One region of the Plantibacter sp. CFBP 8775 genome, then DNA from elsewhere that is predicted to be linked to it. Evidence: predicted binding sites of a transcription regulator. Region 1 holds the regulator's gene; each other region holds the start of a gene.

Evidence for each region. Region 1 encodes LexA, which represses DNA repair genes until DNA is damaged. Its sites were predicted from a motif close to TCGAACANNTGTTCGA; they were not measured.
Region 2: a site for LexA is predicted at 4,620-4,635, ahead of IFR14_RS10550 (tyramine oxidase subunit B). Genes of this name have one in related genera too.
Region 3: a site for LexA is predicted at 2,200-2,215, ahead of IFR14_RS05615 (Rv2578c family radical SAM protein). Genes of this name have one in related genera too.

Annotation. Positions count from the first base shown of each region.
Region 1 is NZ_JACYNV010000002.1:31,519-38,495, forward strand. Features, by position in the region: gene sufU (Fe-S cluster assembly sulfur transfer protein SufU) at 1-284, shown strand, start outside; gene IFR14_RS12780 (histidinol-phosphate transaminase) at 319-1,398, opposite strand; gene IFR14_RS12785 (amino acid permease) at 1,430-2,890, opposite strand; gene IFR14_RS12790 (LysM peptidoglycan-binding domain-containing protein) at 2,980-3,372, opposite strand; gene lexA (transcriptional repressor LexA) at 3,644-4,342, shown strand; gene metE (5-methyltetrahydropteroyltriglutamate--homocysteine S-methyltransferase) at 4,427-6,754, opposite strand; gene IFR14_RS12805 (methylenetetrahydrofolate reductase) at 6,751-6,977, opposite strand, start outside.
Region 2 is NZ_JACYNV010000001.1:2,225,800-2,232,776, reverse strand. Features, by position in the region: gene IFR14_RS10565 (allantoate amidohydrolase) at 1-905, opposite strand, end outside; gene IFR14_RS10560 (FAD-dependent oxidoreductase) at 902-2,056, opposite strand; gene IFR14_RS10555 (ammonium transporter) at 2,053-3,312, opposite strand; gene IFR14_RS10550 (tyramine oxidase subunit B) at 3,406-4,560, opposite strand; gene IFR14_RS10545 (LysR family transcriptional regulator) at 4,710-5,615, shown strand; gene IFR14_RS10540 (SDR family NAD(P)-dependent oxidoreductase) at 5,720-6,481, shown strand; gene IFR14_RS10535 (GNAT family N-acetyltransferase) at 6,579-6,977, shown strand, end outside.
Region 3 is NZ_JACYNV010000001.1:1,167,897-1,174,873, forward strand. Features, by position in the region: gene IFR14_RS05605 (carboxylesterase/lipase family protein) at 1-509, opposite strand, end outside; gene IFR14_RS05610 (GNAT family acetyltransferase) at 609-1,031, shown strand; gene IFR14_RS05615 (Rv2578c family radical SAM protein) at 1,100-2,191, opposite strand; gene IFR14_RS05620 (hypothetical protein) at 2,299-2,751, shown strand; gene IFR14_RS05625 (hypothetical protein) at 2,748-2,933, shown strand; gene IFR14_RS05630 (energy-coupling factor transporter transmembrane component T) at 3,005-3,811, opposite strand; gene IFR14_RS05635 (ATP-binding cassette domain-containing protein) at 3,808-5,556, opposite strand; gene IFR14_RS05640 (ECF transporter S component) at 5,557-6,138, opposite strand; gene IFR14_RS05645 (pirin family protein) at 6,252-6,977, opposite strand, start outside.

The sequences.
Region 1 (6,977 bases):
ACGGTCGTCTCGCACCGATCGCCTGGGAGGGGCACGGCTGCTCGATCTCGCAGGCGTCGAGCTCCTGCTTGAGCGACCTCGCGGCAGGCCTCACACCGGCCGAGCTCCAGGCCCTGGTCGACGAGTTCCGGACGGTCATCCGCTCGCGGGGCACGCTCGAGTTCGACGAGGAACGGTTCGGAGACGCCGCGGCGTTCAGCGGCGTCTCGCGCTACATCGCCCGCGTGAAGTGCGCCATGCTCCCCTGGGTCGCCGCAGAGGAGGCCATCTCCCGCCTGCCGTGAGCAGGCGCCCCACCTCCGCCCGGCCGAGGGCTGGTCAGACGGGGCTGATCGCCGCCAAGGCCTCGAGGAACGCGGTCGTCTCCGCTTCGGTGCCCGCGGTCACCCGCAGGTGGTTCGGGATGCCGACGTCACGGATGAGGATCCCGCGCGCGAAGAGCGCCTCGAACGCCGCGTGCGGATCGGCCACGCCACCGAACAGGACGAAGTTGGATCCGCTCCGCTTCGGGTCGTAGCCGAGACGTCCGAGCTCGACGACGAGGCGATCGCGCTGGGTCCGGATGTCGTCGACCATCGCCAGCATCTCGTCGGCGTGCCGCAGTGCGGCGGTCGCGGCCGCCTGCGTCAGGGCGCTCAGGTGGTACGGGAGCCGGACGAGTCTCAGTGCGTCGACGACCGCAGGGTCGGCGGCGAGGTACCCGAGACGGACCCCGGCGAAGGCGAAGGCCTTGCTCATCGTCCTGGAGACGATCAGGCGCGGACGCCCCTCCAACAGCGTGAGCGCGCTCGCCTCGTCGTCAGGAGCGAACTCCGCATACGCTTCGTCGACGATCACCATGCCCCGCGACGCCTCGTACACCGCGGTGATGGTCTCGAGCGACAACGGTGTTCCGGTGGGGTTGTTGGGCGAGCAGAGGAACACGAGGTCGGGATCCGCCTCGGCCACCTGACGCGCGGCGGTCTCGGGCGAGAGCTCGAACTCGGCGTCGCGCGTCGCGGGGATCCACCTGGTGCCGACGCCGGCGGCCAGGAGCGGATACATCGAGTACGTCGGCGTGAACCCGAGGAGCGATCGCCCGGGACCACCGAAGGCCTGCAGGATGTGCTGCAGCACCTCGTTCGACCCGTTCCCCGCCCAGATCTGCTCCGGGGTCACCCCGCGACCCAGGTATCCCGCCAGCGCCTCCCGGAGTTCCGTGAACTCGCGATCGGGGTACCGGTTCACCGTGAGGACCGCGGAGGCGAGCGAGGCGACGATGTCGTGCGCGACCGCCTCGGGGATCGGGTGTGTGTTCTCGTTGACGTTGAGCGCCACCGGCACCAGGGCCTGGGGAGCGCCGTACGGGCGCTGTCCTCGGAGGTCGTCGCGGATGGGGAGGTCGTCGAGAGCGGTCACCTCACAATGCTAGCCACTCCGACCGGCGCGCTCACTCCGCCTGACGCTCCCGACGAAGGACCTCGTGCCGGGGGCTCGCCGGGTTCAACAGCGAGTGGCGTCGCCCGTAGGCGAAGTACACGATGAGACCGATCACGAGCCAGACCCCGAACCGCAGCCAGGTCTCCCAGTGCAACTGCAGGATCAGGAAGCCGGACGCCAGGACGCCGAACGCCGGGACGAACGGCATCAACGGCAACCGGAAGGAGCGGGGCTCGTCCGGCTTCGTGTACCGGAACACGATCACCGACACGCAGACCACGATGAAGGCGGCCAGGATGCCGATGTTCGTGAGGTCGGCGACCTGCTTGATCGGGAACACCCCGGCGAAGACGGCTGCCGCGCCGCCGGCGATCCAGGTCACCCGCTGCGGCACGCCTCGCCGGTCCGTGCGCGAGAACCACCGAGGAAGGAGACCGTCGCGACTCATCGAGAACCAGACGCGGGTGACGCCCAACAGGAACGTCAGCATCACGGTGAGGATCGACAGGACGGCGAACACGGAGATGATCGTCGCCACCACGGGCAGGCCGACGCTCTGGAACGCCGATGCGAACCCGGCGGTGGGGTCGATGTCGGTGTAGTTCTGCATGCCGGTCAGCACGAGGGTGGCCGCGACGTACAGGAGCATGGCGACGATGAGGGAGAGGATGATCGCCTTCGGCATGTGCTTCTTGCCGTCTTTCGCCTCCTCGGCCGCCGTACTCATCGCGTCGTATCCGAAGACCGCGAAGAAGACCGTCGCGGCACCGGCGAACACCGGCCCGAAACCGCTGGGGAGGAACGGATCGTAGTTCTCCCCGTCGATGTAGAAGACCCCGAGGCCGATGATGAACAGGATGAGCAGGACCTTGATGCCGACCGCGATGAGCTCGAATCGACCGAAGGCCTTCGTCCCGCGACTCAGGATGAAGGTCACGAAGAGACAGACGAAGATGGCGGGGAGATTGACGAGGCCGCCCTTCCCCTCGTCGGCGGTCGAGGTCATCCAGGCCGGCATGTGGATCCCGATGCCGGACAGGAAGGCGTCGAAGTAGCCGGAGATCCCGATCGCGACCACCGCGACGATCGCGATGTACTCGAGCAACAGGTCCCAGCCGATGAACCAGCCGATGATCTCGCCGAGCGCCACATACCCGTAGGTGTAGGCGGACCCGGCTCTCGGGATCATGCCGGCGAACTCCGCGTACGACAACGCCGCGGCCGCGGAGGCGAGACCCGCGATCAGGAACGAGAAGAGGACGGCTGGCCCGACAGCGGGCGAGGTCTCGCTCCCATGAGCGACGAGTCCGGCGAGGGAGAAGATCCCCACCCCGATGATGCCACCGACCCCGATGGCCGTGAGTTGCCAGAGCCCGAGGCTCTTGAACAGCTTCGAACCGGAGGTCTCATCCTCGATCTCCGCGATCGGCTTCTTCCGGAGCAGCGAGCGGCTCCGATCGTCTGTACTCATGCTTGCCTCCGACGATGCTGCGGGCGTCGTTGCACCGCGCCATCGACGATAGCTGAGAACCAGCGCGGAGTGACCCGCCGATTGTCGGCCTACTCGGCCGCGTACCGCTGCGGGATCGCCAGGCGCTGCCCGGGCTCGACACCGGCGGTGCTGAGCTGGTTGAGGTTCATGATCTCGGCGATGACGTCGCGCGGGTCGGCGTCGGGCGCGATGGACTCGGCCAGCTGCCAGAGCGACTCGCCCGGGTCGACCGTGATGTACGTGAACGTGGCTCCCGCCGCCGCTGTGTTGGCCGCGGCACCGCCTGCGGAGAGTCCGACGACCGCGACGCCGATGACCAGCGGGATGGCGGCGAGCGTGGTGAAGACGACGCGGCCGCGCTTCGTCAGGCGGAGTCGGCGTGTGGACGGTGCGTCTGACGCCGGTGTCTGCGCCGTCCGTGCGGGAAGCGCCCGGTGGGACCCGATCAGTGCTGCGCTCATGTCAACCCTCCAAGAGTGTGCTCATCATGTGATGAGGACTCGTACCCGACACTCGACCAGGAGTGCCGGATACGAACCTGTGTTCCGAATATATCTTCGATTGTTCGAATACTCAACCCTGTCTTCGTACCTGAGACGCGCGGGATCGGCGACACGCTCGAACAGATGTTTGTCTGGACGAGCTGGTGCGGATACAGTTTCGAGTGTTGGAAGCAGTACACCACCACCCACCGACATCGGTCACCGACAGCCGATCAGGGCAGGAGCGAAGATGGCAGCGAACACGGCGGGCGACGGAGCCCGGGAGCGCCAGATCGGCGGCACCCGGCGACGGAAGAGCCTGAGCGACAAGCAGCTGGCGATCCTCGACGTCATCCAGCGTTCGGTCTCACAGCGCGGATATCCGCCGAGCATGCGCGAGATCGGCGACGCCGTCGGGCTCGCCTCCCTGTCGAGTGTCACGCACCAACTCGGACAGCTCGAACTCAGCGGATACCTCCGACGCGATCCCAACCGTCCCCGCGCCATCGAGGTGCTCATCGACCTGCCGAGCGCCGTCGAGGGGAGCGATCCCGACTCCGCTCCCCCGGTCGGCGACGCCGCCATGGTCCCGCTCGTCGGTCGCATCGCCGCCGGCATCCCGATCACGGCCGAGCAGCAGGTCGAGGAGATCTTCCCCCTGCCGCGTCAGCTGGTCGGCAAGGGCAGTCTGTTCATGCTGAAGGTCGTCGGCGACTCGATGGTCGACGCCGCGATCTGCGACGGCGACTGGGTCGTCATCCGCGAGCAGAAGACCGCCGAGAACGGCGAGATCGTCGCGGCGATGCTCGACGAGGAGGCGACCGTGAAGGTGTTCCGCCAGCGCGACGGTCACACCTGGCTGCTCCCCCGGAACTCGGCCTTCGAACCGATCCTCGGCGACCACGCCGAGGTCCTCGGCAAGGTCGTCGCCGTGCTCCGGACGGTCTGACCGACCGGACCACTCCGCGACACCGACGAGGGCCGGGACGATCCGTGGATCGTCCCGGCCCTCGTCCGTACCGGACCGACGACGTCAGCCGGTCGCACCGACCCGTGCGCGGACCGCACGCGTGGCCTCGACGATGTTGGCGAGGGAGGCGACCGTCTCCTCGTACCCTCGCGTCTTGAGTCCGCAGTCCGGGTTCACCCAGACCTGTCGCTGCGGGATCCCCTCCAGCGCGATCTCGAGCAACGCGGTCACCTCCGCGACGCTCGGCACCCGAGGCGAGTGGATGTCGTAGACGCCCGGGCCGATGCCGTGGTCGAAACCACTCGCCCGGATGTCGGACACGACCTCCATCCGAGACCGTGCCGCCTCGATGCTCGTCACGTCGGCGTCCAGACGCCGGATCGCGTCGATCACCACCCCGAACTCGGAGTAGCAGAGGTGGGTGTGGATCTGCGTCTCGACGCGCACGCCCGCGGTCGCCAGCCGGAAGGAGCCCACCGACCAGTCGAGGTACCGCCCCTGGTCGGCCCGCCGGAGCGGCAGCAGCTCGCGGAGTGCGGGTTCGTCGACCTGGATGATGCGGATGCCGGCCCGCTCCAGGTCGGCGATCTCGTCACGCAGGGCGAGGGCGACCTGGTTCGCCGTCTCGGCGAGCGGTTGGTCGTCGCGCACGAACGACCAGGCGAGGATCGTCACCGGGCCCGTGAGCATGCCCTTCACCGGCTTGGTGGTCAACGACTGCGTGTAGGCCGACCACTCGACCGTGATCGGCGCCGGCCGCGAGACGTCACCCCACAGGATCGACGGACGGGTGCATCGCGAACCGTAGGACTGCACCCACCCGTGCTCCGTCACGGCGAACCCGTCGAGGTGCTCGGCGAAGTACTGGACCATGTCGTTGCGCTCGGGCTCACCGTGGACGACGACGTCGATGCCGAGGTCCTCCTGCAGCGCCACGACGCGCCCGATCTCCGCGCGCATCGTCGCGACGTAGGCCTCCTCGTCGAGCGTCCCGGCGACCCGCTGCGCACGGGCACGACGGATGTCGCCGGTCTGCGGGAAGGAGCCGATCGTCGTCGTCGGGAAGAACGGCAGGCCGAGCGCCTGCTCCTGCGCCGTGGCGCGCTCCTGGTAGTCGTCTCGGGTGAAGTCCTCTGGTGCGAGCGCTGCTGCCCGTGCGCGGATGGCGGCATCGACGACCCCGGGCGCGGCCAGCCGATCGTCGAGCGCGGCCGACGCTGCGGTGAGCTCGGCCGCGATGGACGCACGCCCTTGGGTGAGACCGCGTGCGAGGACCGCGATCTGATCCACCTTCTGGTCGGCGAATGCGAGCCAGCTCCGGAGACGGGGGTCGAGCTTCGTCTCCACCGACACGTCGTGCGGGACGTGCAGGAGCGACGTCGAGGTGGACACCGCGAGCTGAGGGAAGCGCTCCGCCGCGCTCGCGAGCAGGTCGGCCGCGGCCACGAGGTCGCCGCGCCACACGTTGTGGCCGTCGATCACTCCCGCGACGACGGTCTTCGTGGCGAGTCCGGGAGACGAGTCCGGCAGGCCTCCTCGGACGAGGTCGACACCGACAGCCTCGACCCCCGAGTCGGCCAGCACCGGGAGGGCGTCGCCCAAGGCGCCGTAGGGAGCCGCGACGAAGATCGACGGACGGTCGGACACGGCGGACAGGACGGCCGTCGATCGTTCGAGCGCCGCGAGGACCGTCGACCTCGGCACGTCGAACGTCTCCGAAACGAGTGCGGGTTCGTCGAGCTGCACCCAGGGCGCGCCGGCAGCGGCGAGGCGCTGGAGGAGTTCCGCGTAGACGGGCAGCAACGCCTCCAGTCGATCGATCGGGGCGAATCCCGCTGAGGCCCCCTCGGCCGCCTTGGACAGCAGCAGGAACGTCACGGGGCCCACGATGACCGGCCGCGTCACGTACCCCTCGGCGAGGCCCTCGCGGAACTGCTCGACCACTCGGTCGTCGGAGAGCGCGAACGGCGTCGACTCGCCGATCTCCGGGACGAGGTAGTGGTAGTTCGAGTCGAACCACTTCGTCATCTCGAGCGGGGCGAGGTCGCCGGCGCCACGAGCGATCGTGAACGCCCCGGCGAGGTCGACCCGACCGTCGGCCCCGACGAGCGACGAGAAGCGCTCCGGGACGGCGCCGACGGTGAGCGCGGCATCCAGGACCTGGTCGTAGAACGAGAAGCTCTCGGGGATCGCGGCGTTCGTCGGGTCGAGGCCGAGCCCCGCGAGGCGGGCACGCGTGGCGGCGCGCAGCTCGGAGGCCGTCCGCTCGAGCGCTTCGGCGTCGATCCGGCCGGCCCAGAAGGACTCGACGGCGCGCTTCAGCTCCCGGTTCGGCCCGATGCGCGGGTAGCCGAGGATGGTGCCGACGGGGAATGCGGAGGTGGGGTTCATCGTGCGTCCTTGCTGGTGAGTGGATCGGGGATGGGATGACGGACCGGTCGGTCGCCTTGCACGGGGATGCCGGCACGGTGCAACACGTCGAGCACCGTCCGATGCTGGTTGAAGGCGTAGAGGTGGACGCCCGGCGCGCCGCCCGCGACGACGTCGCGGATGAGTCGGGCGGAGTAGTCGATGCCGATGTCGATCCGTCCCGCTTCATCCGGCTCGACCTCGA
Region 2 (6,977 bases), on a different contig from region 1:
ATCCCCGCCACGATCGCGGCGGTCACGACGTCGTCAGGATGACGGACATCGATCCAGAAGTCCACGCTCGACGCGATCACGTTCGTGCCTCCCGGCAACGGAAGCACTCGGCCGACGGTCGCCCGAGCGTCCGGCGTCGCCCGTCCGATCGTGCGGATCTCGGTGATCATCCGTGCGGCCGCGACGAGGGGGTCCCGGCGATCATGCATGAGCGTCGTCCCCGCATGGTTCCCTTCACCACGGATCGACACCCGCCACCGTCCATGCCCGAGGATGTTCGAGCCGATCGCGACCGGGCGATCGAGGTCGACCAGCGCCCGCCCCTGCTCGACGTGGAGCTCCACGAACGCGTCGATCGCTCCGAGCCCGCCCGGATCTGGGCCTACACCCCGCGGGTCGACACCATTGCGTGCGAGGACCTCGGCGAACGTGTCCCCCTCCACGTCGCGCAGGGCCAGCGCACGCTCCGGACTGATCGCCCCGGTGAGGAGCCGCGAGCCGAGGCAAGCGACCCCGAACCGCGAGCCCTCCTCCTCGGGGAAGACCGCGACGACGATCGGCTTGGTCGGCTCGAAGCCTCGCGAGCGCAGGTGGTCGATCGCGATCAGCGCCGATGCGACCCCGAGTGGTCCGTCGTAGGCGCCACCGCCGGGGACCGAGTCGAGATGGCTCCCGGTGACCACCGCATCCGCCGTCGAACGTGACGGCACGTGCCACCAGGCGCGGATGACCCCGTTCTCGTCGATGTCCACGTCGAGGCCACGGCGCTCGGCCTGACCGACGAACCACTCCCGCAGCTCGAGTTCGGCGGTGGAGTAGACAGGCCTCGAGTAGCCTCCCCGACGCTGATCCCGACCGATCCCCGCGATCTCGTCCAGGAGCGAGACCACGGTGTCGCGTGTCACCGGACGGCTGCCAGGCTCGGACGGAACATCGCTGGCACGGCGTCTCGGCCCTCGATCAGCGCGTGGGCGTAGTCGCCGATGAGCGGGGCGAACTTGGCACCGTGGCCGGAGCAGGGCGCCAGGACCGTGATCCCGTCGACCCGGTCGATGACGAAGTCCTCCGTCGGGGTGTTCGTGAACAGGCAGGTGGTCTCGGCATACGGTTCCGGGACGAGGCTCGGGAGGAACTCGCGGACGTAGGCGACGACCCGTCGGCGGTTGGCGTCGTCGACGACGCCGTCATGATCGGCGGCCGAGGGGATGCGCCTGCCGCCGTTGTACTCGGCGACCTTCTGACCACGCCAGTCGGCGTCACGCCCTCCGGGGAGCCCGTAGACCTGCATCCGCTCGGACTTGTGGATGAAGGTGGGCCACACGGCTCCGGATCGCGCCGGGTCTTCCGCGTCGACGCCGATTCGGTCCCGATACGGGAAGTGGTACGCCTGCTCCTGACTGACCTCGAGGGCCGGGAACGCGTCGAGGAACTCTCCCGGCAGCGCGAGGTCGCCGAGCAGGTCCGGAAGCCAGCCCCCGGCTGCGACCACCACCTGCTCCGCATCGAACGCCCTCCCCCCATACCCGAGCACCCGGTACCCGGTGGCAGTCCGCTCAACCCGCTCGACCGGCTGATCGTTCAGGACCGTGGCCCCGGCGCGGACGGCGGATTCGAGCATCGCCATCACCGCCTGCTCCGCGTCGATCACGCCGGCTCCCGGATGCCACAGGGCGGGCGTGTCGAAGCCGATGTCCCAACGGGCTCTGGCTTCGTCTCGCGACAGCAGCTCGTGATCGATGCCGTGCTCGGCGAGCACCGACGCGAGGTGCTCCGGGCGACGGGTCGTCCCGAAGTCGAGCGCCCCCGTCTGCGTGATCAGTGGACGCCCGTGCTCCAGGCCGAGCTCGTCCCACCCTGATGCCGCCGCGAGGACGAGACGGGTGTAGGACGCCTCCGGGTAGGCGTAGCGGAAGATCCGGGCCGATCCGTGGGACGATCCCCACTCGTTGGCCGGGCGACTCCGCTCGAGGACGGTGACGTCGTGCCCGGCCTGGGCCAGGCGCCAGGCCGCCGCGGCACCGGCGAGCCCGGCTCCGACGACGATGACGCTGGTCATGCGCGTGCTTCCAGGTCTTCGTCCTCGTAGGCGCGCTCGGCGTGGGCGTGCTCGTCGATCCCGGCGACCTCGTGCTCCTCGGGGATCCGCAGACCGATCGTGATCTGGATCACCTTCGCGATCACCCAGGTGACGATGAACGAGTACGCGAGGACCGCGACGGTCGCGATCGTCTGCACGCCGAGCAGTTCGAATCCGCCGCCGTACAGCAGACCGGAGCGTCCGTTCGGAGCCGCATCCGTCGCGAACACTCCGATGAGGAGCGTCCCGATGATGCCCCCGACGAGGTGGACCCCGACGACGTCGAGGGAGTCATCGAACCCGAGCCGGAACTTCCACTCGATGGCGAGGCAGCAGACGACGCCCGCGATGGCCCCGATGATGATCGCACCGATGGGCGAGACGGCGCCGCAGGCGGGGGTGATCGCCACGAGGGCGGCGATGATCCCCGATGCGCTGCCGAGGCTCGTGACCGCTCCGTGGCGGAGTCGATCGACGATGGACCAGCCGATGAGCCCGGCACAGGCGGCGACGGTGGTGTTGAGGAACACGACGCTCGCCGCATTACCGGCTGCGAGCGCTGAACCGGCGTTGAAGCCGTACCAACCGATCCAGAGCAACCCGGCGCCGACGAGGACGAGCGGGCGGTTGTGGGGACGGAGCTTGCCGCCCCAGTCCTTGCTCTTCCCGAGCACGAGGGCCAGTGCGAGCGCCGCGACGCCGGCGTTCATGTGCACGGCCGTCCCGCCCGCGAAGTCGACGGCACCGAGGGTGTTCGCGATCCATCCACCGGTCGCCGTGTCGTTCGAGAAGGCGAACACCCAGTGCGCGACCGGGAAGTACACGAGCGTCGCCCAGAGCCCGGCGAACAACAACCACGCGCCGTACTTCATGCGACCGGCGGCGGCACCGGCGACGAGCGCCGTCGTCACTCCGGCGAACAGCAGTTGGAACGCCGCGAAGAGTGCGAGGGGAATGCCGGCATCGGGGTCGTCGACGAGTGCCTGGTCGAGCCCTGCGAACTCGAACGGGTTCCCGATGAGTCCGAGCCCGCCGACGGAGTCACCGAAGACGAGCGAGTACCCGAAGGCCACCCAGAGCAGCGCGACGAGGCTGGCCCCGCCGAAGCACATGATCATCATGTTGAGGATGCGGCGGGACGAGACCATCCCGCCGTAGAACAGAGCCAGGGCCGGGATCATGAGGGCGACGAGCGCCGAGCTCGTCAGGATCCAGGCGACGTTTCCAGCGTCCACAAATCACTCCATCGTTCGAGGTGCACAGCGGCCGGACGGCCGCGGCGTCGGGTTCGGGTGGAACAGGTGTCGGTGCTCGGTGCCGGTCGGCGGTCAGGCCAGGTCTGGGGCTTCCCAGAGGTTGAGCTTCGTGCCGATCCCCTGCTCGACGGCGTTCTCGTAGATCGTCTTCGCCCAGGCGACGTCCTCGACGCCCATCCCACCGACGCTGAAGAGCACCGGCTGCTCGGGGAACTCGCGCCCGACGGCGCTCCCGTCGAAGACGTCTCCGATGTTGACCACGCGGGACTCGTCGAGTTCGCCGGTCCCGATGAGGTCCTGCCAGTAGAGGCCGATCATCCCGAACGCGGTCTCGTGTGACGGCGCCGGGTACTCCTCGGCCCACGCCTCGTAGATCTTCTTCGCGTCGGCGATGAGGCGGGCCTTGCCGGAGAGGGTGTACTCCTTGTCCATGCGCAGGTTCGCGGGCAGGCTCAGGAAGGCGCCCGGCTTGATCCAGTCGCCGTCGATGAACGGGTAGTTCTCCGAGCCGACCAGGCCGGTGACGGCTTCGGAGACGATGTCCGAGTCACGCACGGCGGCCTCGACCGTCTCGGCGATCTCGATCGTCGTGAACTGCGGGTAGTGCTCGCGGACGTAGTCGGCGAACGCCTCGGACGTCGACCGTCGGCGCCCGTGGATGCGGATGGTGTCGAGCGAGGGACGGGCGGTGGTCATGGCGTGCAGGGCGCTCTTGTTCATGGCGCCGGGCCCGATGATGCCGAGCGACTTGGCGTCCACCGGCGCCAGGAGCTTCGCGGCGGCTCCCGGCACGGCAGCGGTGCGGTAGGCGCTCTCGAGGTTGCCGGACATGATCGCGTAGGGCGCACCGGTGTCCTTGTCGTTGAGCACGATGAGGTGGATGGAGCGCGGGAGGCCTCGCTCGCGGTTGTCGACGTTCGAGCCGTACCACTTGACGCCGGCGGTGTCGAAGCGTCCGCCGAGGTAGGCGGGCATCGCCATGAACCGACGGTCGGCGGCGTCCAGCGGCATGCCGGGGAACGGTGAAGTGGCGGGGAACCCGATCGGTGCTCCGTGCGAGTTGGCGGTCGGGCCGGCCATCCGGTAGTCACCCTTCGCGACGAGCACCAACACCTCCTCCATGACCTCCATGCAGTGGGCCATGTCCTTCATGCCGGCGGCGATGACCTCCGGTTCGCTCAGGTAGAGCATGTCGATCCGGGTGTTCGGGGAAGCGTCTGCGGTCACGGGTGGTCCTCCAGGTCGGGGTGTGTGGTCCTCAGCGAACACGGTCGCGATCGTCCTGGTCAAATACCGATTCGAACCTCGATTGAGAGCGTTTCGCTCGCAATCTGGACGAAACAGCGCGGTAATACGAGGGTCGTATCGTCGATGGGATGGAGCTCCGCCAGCTGCGCTACTTCCTCGCCGTCGCCGAGGAGCTCCACTTCGGGCGCGCCGCTCGACGGCTGCACATGTCGCAGCCACCGCTGAGCGTCCAGGTCGCACGGCTCGAGCAGGAGGTCGGCACCGCACTGTTCGACCGTTCGACGAGGCGGGTGGCGCTGACCCCCGCTGGACGACATCTCCAGGCGCGGGCGAGACACATCGTCGAGGAGCTCGACACGGTCCGGGGTGAGATGCGCGACTTCGTCGACGGTCTCGCCGGGGAGCTCACCGCGGGGTTCGTGAGTTCGGCCAACTACACGGTCCTCCCCGGTGTCGTGCAGCTGTTCCGGGCGAGCCGCCCCGGGGTGACGCTACGCCTGGTGCCGTTGACCTCAGGAGAACAGTTCGACCGGCTCCGCGACGGCACGCTCGACGTCGGGATCGTCCGTGACGAGGTCCCGCAGACGCCATCCGACAGCTCTCCAGCGCTCACCACGGAGGTCGTCTTCGAGGAGCGTCTCGTGGCGTGCCTCCCGGTCGGTCATGCACTGGCGGGCCGACCCAAGGTCACCGCGGAGGAGCTCATGGACGTCCCGATGATCTCCTACCCGCGGGCGCTCATGCCAGGATTCGTGGACCGCGTCGCGGAGGTCCTCGGCACGTCGAGTCGGACGCAGGTGGTCGAGGAGGTCGTCCATCAGGAGACCGCACTCGGGTTCGTCGCGGCCGGCGTGGGTACGACGATCCTGCCCGAGTCGGTGCGGCAGCTGGTGCCGCCGTCGATCGTCGTCGTGCCGCTCGCCGGGTCGCCGACGACACGCCTGCTGGCCGCTCGTCAGGAACGGGCGGACGACAGCCCGGTCCACGAAGCGTTCATCGCGTGTCTCCACGACGCGGCCGCACAAATCGGGTGAGGGGCGGCTCGAAGGCCGCCTGGACGCGACGGGTATCCTCGGAAAGGCCAGGCTCGGCGAGGCCGGGAACCCGGTCGGCAGCTCACCACCAGGAGAGGAACAGCATGACGTCTCTCGCGTTCGCAGGACAACGGGTCGCATTGGTGACCGGTGCTTCCAGAGGCCTCGGCGCGGGGATCGCCCGGCGACTCGGGGCCGAGGGGTACTTCGTCGCCGTGAACTTCCGCTCTGGGGCGGACCAGGCTGCGGAGGTCGTCGAGTCCATCCGTCAGGCCGGCGGTGCCGCCGAAGCGTTCAGCGCGGACGTGACGGACGAGGAAGCCGTCGCCTCACTCGTCGAACGCGTCACGGGAACCGCGGGTCCGATCGCGGTCCTGGTCGCCAACGCCACCGGGCCGCAACCGGCGGTGGCGATCGACGACCTCGACTGGGACGACCACCTCGCCCAGTTGGACTTCTTCGTGAAGAGCCCGACGCTGCTGGTGCGGGCGGCTGTCCCACACATGCGCGAGCACCGATACGGCCGGATCATCCAGATCGGCTCCGATATGTTCGAGCGGGCCCTGCCGGGGATGTCCGCCTACGTCGCGGCGAAGGGGGCGCAGCTCGGCCTCACCCGCTCATGGGCTCGGGAGCTCGGACCGTCCGGGATCACCGTGAACCTGGTTGCACCCGGGTGGATCCCCGTCGAGCGCCACGCCGATGCCTCGCCGCAGGAGATCGCCGCCTACCTGGCCGAGGTGCCGATGGGGCGGATGGGCACCATCGACGACATCGCGGAGACCGTCGCCTTCCTCGCCTCGGACCGGGCCGGCTTCATCACCGGGCAGCGGATCACCGTCAACGGCGGCCACACCATCGACTAGGCCGGGGCCTCCGCCGTGCGCTCCACCGCCTACGACGCCGCTCCGGTGTTCAGGCAGAACCTGGACAAACGAGTCGACCCTGTCCAAGCTGGAACCGATGACCGACACCCGCGACGACTTCACCATCCGACGAGCCGCCCTGGACGACGTCCCCCTCCTGCAAGCGTGGAGCTGCGACGAACCCGTCGCCTGGATTGACTCGGAACGACTCACCGCCGAACTCGCGAGTCGGAACTATCGGCCGGAATGGTCGTGGATCGCCGAGCAGGACGGTCGCCCGGTGGCACGAGCACTCTGGTGGGGCAAGGCGGATGCCAACCGGCCCGCCACGCTCGACTGCCTCACCAGCACGGTCGAAGTCGCGGAGCCCGAACGTGTCGGTGCCGCGCTCATCCGTGCCGGACTAGACGCCTTCGGCGCGGGACCCGCACTGGAGTTCAACGTCGACGTCTCCCCTGCGTGGGCAGATGACGCTGCGAGTGTGGAGGCGGTGCGG
Region 3 (6,977 bases), on a different contig from region 1:
ACGTCGTCGAGCACCGAGAAGCCTTCCGAGCCGAGCCGGTAGTTGACGGACACCAGCACGACGCCGTCGCGGGCGAAGGCGGTGCCGTCGTAGGCGTCGAGCGCGTTGGAGCCGTGGACGAACGAGCCGCCGTGGATCCAGACCATCACCGGGTGCGGTCCGGCCGACGGCTCGGCCGGTGCCCAGACGTTGACGTTGAGGATCTCGTTCCCCGGCACCGTGACGGTGGAGAGGAGCTCGCCGACCGCCCCGGCGTACGGGGCCTGCGGTGCGGTGGCTCCAGGCCGGGTCGCGTCGCGTGGCTCGTCCCACGGTTCGACGGGCTGGGGGAGCCGGAACCGGTCGTCGCCGAACGGCGCCGCCGCGTACGGAATGCCGAGGAACCGGGAGACCCCGCCCGCGCGGAGTCCGGTGACGGGGCCGCTGCCGGTCTCGATGGTGACCGGCGAGGGCCCGCCGCTCGGCAGGGTCTCGTCGTCGGCCGGTTCCAGCCCAGGGTCGATGCTCATTCGGGTCCGTTCGTCGATGCTCGGGTGACCAACTGTATCGACGGCGTTCGCGCGCGAGCCTGTGCATCGGACGAGAGACCGGTGCGGAAGACTGGAGCGATGCAGATCCGTCCGTTCACCCCAGCCGACACCGACGCCGTCATCGCCCTGTGGAGCATCGTCGGTCTCACTCGACCATGGAACGACCCGGCGAAGGACATCGAGCGCAAGTCGACGACGCAGCCCGAGCTGTTCCTCGTCGCGGTGGATGCCGATGGCGCCCTCATCGGCACGGCGATGGTGGGGTACGACGGCCACCGCGGATGGGTGCACTACCTGGCCGTGTCACCGGCCCAGCAGGGCGGTGGACTCGGTCGGGAGCTCATGGCCGAGGCCGAGCGCCTGCTCATCGGACTCGGGTGCCCGAAGATCAACCTCATGGTCCGGACGGGCAACGACCGGGTGATCGGGTTCTACGAGGCGCTCGGGTACGGCACCGACGAGGTCGCGCTGCTCAGCAAGCGGCTCATCCCCGACGCCTGACCGCGGTTCGTTCGCCCATTCTTGGGCGAGGGAGGTCTCGTTCGCCCAAGAATGGGCGAACGGACGGGTCAGAACAGGGTCGGCTGGACCTGCAGGCCGGTCGTGACGAACTCGGGGACGCGTTTGCGCAGTTCGGCCCGCTCGCCATACCCGTCGCGCAGCATGCCGAGCGCCGACGAGCGGACACCCCCGGTGGCGGGGTCCTCGGTGCCGCGCTCGAGCCCGTGCTCGCGGATCATCGGGCGGATGCGCGCGGCCAGCCACTTCCGGTACTCCTTCGGGGCGTAGGCGCCGTCGGCGTACATCGAGGTGTAGCGGTCGACGAGCTCGGGGTGCTCCCGCGACAGCCACTGCATGAACCAGGGTTTCACGCCGGCCTTCACGTACAGGGTCGAGAAGAGGACGGTGCTCGCGCCCGCCTCGCGGATGCGCGACAGTGCGAGGTCGAGGTGGTCGACGGTGTCGGTCAGGTAGGGGAGGATCGGCATCATGAAGACCCCGACATCGAAGCCGAGGTCGGCAGCGGCGCGGACGGTCGCGAGTCTGGCCGCCGCCGTCGGGGTGCCGGGCTCGATCGACTGCTGCAGCTCGTCGTCGAAGATCGCGATCGACATGGCGAGATCGACCGGCACCCGCTGAGCGACCTCGGCGAGCAGCGGCAGGTCGCGCCGGAGCAGCGTGCCCTTCGTCAGGATCGAGAACGGGGTCCCCGAGTCGGCGAGGGCGTTGATGATCCCCGGCATGAGCCGGTACTTGCCCTCGGCGCGCTGGTACGGGTCGGTGTTCGTGCCGAGTGCCACCGGGTGCCTGCCCCAGCTCGCTTTCGCGAGCTCCTTCTCGAGGACCTCGGCGACGTTCACCTTGACGATGAGCTGCGAGTCGAAGTCCTTCCCGGCATCGAGGTCCAAGTACGAATGCGTCGGTCGGGCGAAGCAATACACGCAGGCATGCGAGCATCCCCGATAAGGGTTGATGGTCCATCCGAACGGCATCACGGACTGGCCGGGCACGCGGTTGAGTGCGGACTTCGCGAGCACCTCGTGGAAGGTGATCCCGGCGAACTCGGGCGTCTGGACGCTGCGCACGAGGTTGTTCAGCTTCGCGAGGCCCGGCAGCGCCGACGTCGTCTCAACCCCGAGTTCCTGTCCGCTCCACCGCATGCCTCCATTAGAACATACATTCGATTGAGGCGGTCATTTGGCATCCGTCATTGACTGTCAGAGTCTGAAGTTTTAGTATTCCAGACACATAGAGAGAGGTGTGAACAATGGCTGTTCATCCATCCATCCAGTCCGAGACCGACCGTCGACCCGTGCGCTCTCGAGCTGCTTTCAAGATCATCTTGGTCGGGCTGACAGCAGCGTCCGTCGTTCTCGCGCAAACGGGGCCAGCGTCGGCCTCTGAACGCGAGTCTTCGTCTGGAGGTCCGGTTTCGACCGCCGCTGCAGCCGAGCCGAGCGATCTCTCCACGGACACGATCGAAACCCATGGTGCGCCCCTTGTACTGGCGATCGTGGGCGCCGTCCTAGCGACCGGAATGGCCGCCGATCAAGCAGGTCGAACCGCCGGTGCACGGGTGTACTACGCCGGCGTAACCCTCACGCAGTACCAAGGAGTGAAGTGGCAGACGAGGGCCACGGCGGTTGCCGCCCTCGGCGTGATCATGGGGCCGGTTTTTATGGCGTCGTTCGAAGCGACCTTCTATGGATTGGCCTCTTGACCAACGGTCAGCTGCGCTTCTTCCTCGCATTCGTGTCTGCGCTGTTTGCTGCGTACGTCGTGGTGGGTGGCCTGCTCGACCCCCTCGGCCTGCAATCCGGTCAATTGGCGATCGCGTTCAGTATGGCCGTCATGATCATCGCGGCCAGTCTGCCTTCCAAGCCGGGAGACTCAGCCAAGTAGGTTCTCGGTGTGTGGTCCCAGCGTTTGGGGCCACACACCGTCGCGCGACGTCATCAAGCGGTCCGATGGGCTCAGGCGGCGAGGCTCCGCCACAGGAGGGCGGCGCTCACGAGCCAGAAGGCGACCATGAAGCACCAGTCGCGGGTCCGGAAGGGGATGCGGGTCCGCTCCGTGCGCTGCGGATGGGCGCCGAACGCGCGGGAGTCCATGGCGAGCGCGACCCGCTCCGCGTGACGGATGGCGCCGGCCAGCAGCGGCACGACGGTGCCGCCGGCGCGGCGGACGGCGGCGATCGGTCCGCGACCCTCGGCCATGCCGCGGACCCGGTGGGCGGAACGGATCACCTCCAGTTCGTGCCCGAACCGCGGCACGAACCGGTAGGCGGCGAGCGCCGTGTACCCGATCCTGTAGGGCACGTGCAGCTGCTGGATCATCGCGCGGACGAACTCCGGACCGGTCGAGGTGAGGCCGCCGATGCAGGCGAGGACGAGGAGGGCCGCGAGTCGCAGTGCCGTTGCGAGGCCGACGAGCAGCGCGCCGAGGAAGAATCGGTAGTCGCCGACCTGGAACAGCAGGACGGACTGGTCGACGCGGCTCGGGTCGGTCCACAGGCCGAAGCTGAACGACATGATCGCGACGATGAGCGGCAGTGCCACGAAGAGCAGGAGGGCGACCGTCCGCGTGAGGCTGGCCCCGACGAGGATGACCACGACCGCGAGGGCGATGAAGAGCGCCGGCGTCACTGGATCTCTCGTGAACGCGAGCAGGATCATCACCGGGAGCGGAGCACCGAGCTTCGCGAGCGGGTTCAACCGGTACAGGAATCGACCGGCCGGTGCCGTGCCCGAGGCGTACGGGTCGATCGTCGAGGCGCTCATCGGGCGGCCGCCCCGGGCAGGTCGTCGAGTCTCGACAGATGCCGCCAGTCGGGGTGGTTCGCCAGCGAGCGCATCGCCTGGGCGAGCGGTGGTGGCCGGAGCCCCGCGCGGTGCAGGAGCTCGTCGTCGCCGAGGACCGCGGCGGTCGTGTCGTGGGCGAGTAGGCGACCGCCGGCCATCACCGCGACGTGACTCGCGTGATCGGCGACGAGTTGGAGGTCGTGGGTCACGACGAGGACTGTGGTGCCCTGCGCGTTGAGTCCGGCGAGGAGGTCCAGGAGCTCGTTCGCCCGCGCCCGGTCCTGACCGAAGGTCGGTTCGTCGAGCGCGAGCACCGGAGCTCCGGCGATGAGGGCGCTCCCGACGGACAGTCGGCGCTTCTGGCCGCCGGAGAGGAGGAACGGATGCACGTCGCGGGCGGATGCCAGGCCGAACCGCCGCAGCAGGTCGTCGACGCGCCGCTCGATCTCGGTGTCGTCGACGCCCCGGATCCGCAGACCGTGCGCGAGTTCGTCGTGGACGGTGTGCGTGATGAACTGATGCTCGGGGTTCTGGAAGACGAAGCCGATGTGCGCCGCGATCGTCCGGACGTCGCTGCGCCCCGGGTCGATTCCGCCGACGTCGACGCGCCCGCGGGGAGGCCGGACCACCCCGGCGATCGCCTGGAGCAGGGTCGTCTTGCCGGCACCGTTCGTCCCGATCACCGCGAGGAAGTCGCCTGTCTCGACCTCGAGGCTCACCTCGTGGAGGATCGGGGTGCGCCGGCGGCCGCGACCGCGTTCGACGCTGAGCCGGTCGACGCGGACCGCCACCGACGACTCGGCGGTGGCCGGGGCGGCGGGTGCTGTCGGCAGCGTCGGCAGTGCGGTCGCGTCGAGTGCGGCGGTCAGCTCGGCAGGTGTCAGAGGGAGGTCCGGCAACGCGACACCGGCCGACCGCAGTCGCAGGGCCGCGAGCGTCGCGACCGGGAGCCAGACGCCCATCGCGAGCAGCTCGTCGAGGTGGCCGAGCAGGACGTCGCGGGTCGGGCCGTCGAAGGCGAGCCGCCCGTCGCGATCGAGCACGACGACCCGGTCGACGAGGTCGATGGCGGCGTCGAGGTTGTGCTCGACGAGCAGGATCGCGTGCCGCTTCCCGGTGCCCTCGGGTCCGGAGACGAGTGAGCGGAGGGCTGCGTAGACCTCCTCGATCCCGGCCGGATCGAGGTTCGCCGTCGGCTCGTCGAGGACGAGGAGGTCGCTCCCCATGGCCAGGGCGCAGGCGATCGCGAGTCGCTGTCGGCCTCCGCCTGAGAGTCGGTCGGGGTTCTCGGCCCGGCGCTCCCAGAGCCCGACCTGCCGGAGCGCGCGTTCGGCGCGGGACAGCACCTCCTCGACCGGGAGCAGGAGGTTCTCCGGGCCGAAGCACACCTCGTCGAGGACCGTTCCGGTGACGATCTGCGCGTCGGGGTCCTGGAACACCATCGCCACGTGCTCGCTCAACTGCGCGACCGTGGAGGTGGCCGTGTCGAGCCCGCCGGTGATCACAGCACCCTCGAACTCGGCCGGGACGGCGTGGGGGACGAGGCCGTTGAGGGCCAGGGCGAGCGTCGACTTCCCCGAGCCGCTCGGCCCGAGCAGGAGGACCACCTCACCGGGTGTGACCTGCAACGACACGTCGTCCGGGGTCCACTCTTCGCGCTCGTCGTGACGGATGCGCACCCGCCGGACGACGGTGGCGGGCTGCGTCGGCGGTACGGGGTCCACTCAGGCCCGCGTGCCGGCCGAGCCGCGGTCGCGCTGCAGGGGTTTCGCGATGGACCGCCCCACACCGGCTCTCGCGAGCGCCGCTGCGACCGCTCTTCCGAGCGCGGTGAAGGCGATCGGGCTGAGGACGAAGAGCGCGATGTAAACCGTCTGGGCGAGGGGCGCGAAGTGCTCGATCCCGAGGACGACGAGCACGGAGCCGCCGAAGACGAGTCCCGCGATGCCGGCTGCCAGGTAGAACACCCAGGCCTTCCAGACGCGGTAGCGCGACACGGCGAAGGGGACCTCCTGCAGGAGCCCGATCGCGAGTCCGGTGCCGAAGTAGCGGAAGAACCACTGCGGGCTGAACGCCGCGGAGACGAGCCCGGCGGTGAGCCCGGTCATGAGGGCCACGCCACCACGTCGGAGGAGCGCCTGTGAGACGACGCCCGGCAGGAAGTAGACGCCGATGATGAGGCCGTAGAGCACGGGGGCGGTCGCGGAGATCGTGCCGCCGACGTACCCGGAGACGACGAAGACGAGGCCGCCCCCGACGCCGATCGCGGCGCAGGTCAGCAGCAGTCGCGTACTCAGACGTTGCATGAGCCCACCTTCACGAGCAGCCGATCTCCTGAGGACAGCCTATCCTTTATCAGCCCGTCGAGACGCCGACGGACACCGCTCGGAACGGGGTCCCGAGCGCCTCGTCCGGGCGATCAGATCGAGCGTCGGCGCGGGGTCAGACGGACGTTCGGCAAGGGCGGCGCCGGGATGCGGTCCGTGCCGTGGCCGGCGACCGACCCGAAGCGCGGCGACCCCGCCTCCCAGTCCTCCCGGGCGGACTCGATGTCCTCGTGGCTGCGACCGACGAAGTTCCACCACATGACCAGCTCCTCCGGGAACGGCGTCCCTCCGAGGAGTACGAAGCGGGCACCGGTCGCGCTCCGGAGCTCGAGTCGATCGCACCCGGGCGCCAGGTAGAGCAACGGGCCGGAGCCGAGTTCGACGCCGCCGACCTCGAGCGCCCCGTCGAGCACGAGGACGCCGTGCTCGAAGGACGGATCCACCGGCACCTCGACGACGGTGTCGGCTTCGAGCGTCACATCGGCACCGAGCAGGGGCGAGTGGACGGTCGCGGTCGACGTCACGCCGCCCAGCGTGCCGACGAGGACGGTCGCCTCCAAGCCTGGAGCGCGGTGGACGGGCAGGTCCGTGTGCTGCTCGAACGCCGCCGGCACCGAGGCGGCGGTCTCCGGGAGCGCCACCCACAGCTGGAGGCCGTGCATCGCGGCCGCCTCCTCGCCCACCGAGAACTCGGAGTGCGACACGCCTCGACCGCTCGTCATGAGGTTGAGCTCGCCCGGGCGGACGACCACGTCGCTGCCCACGCTGTCGCGGTGGCGGATGTCGCCGACCAGCGGCCAGGTCACGGTCTGCAAGCC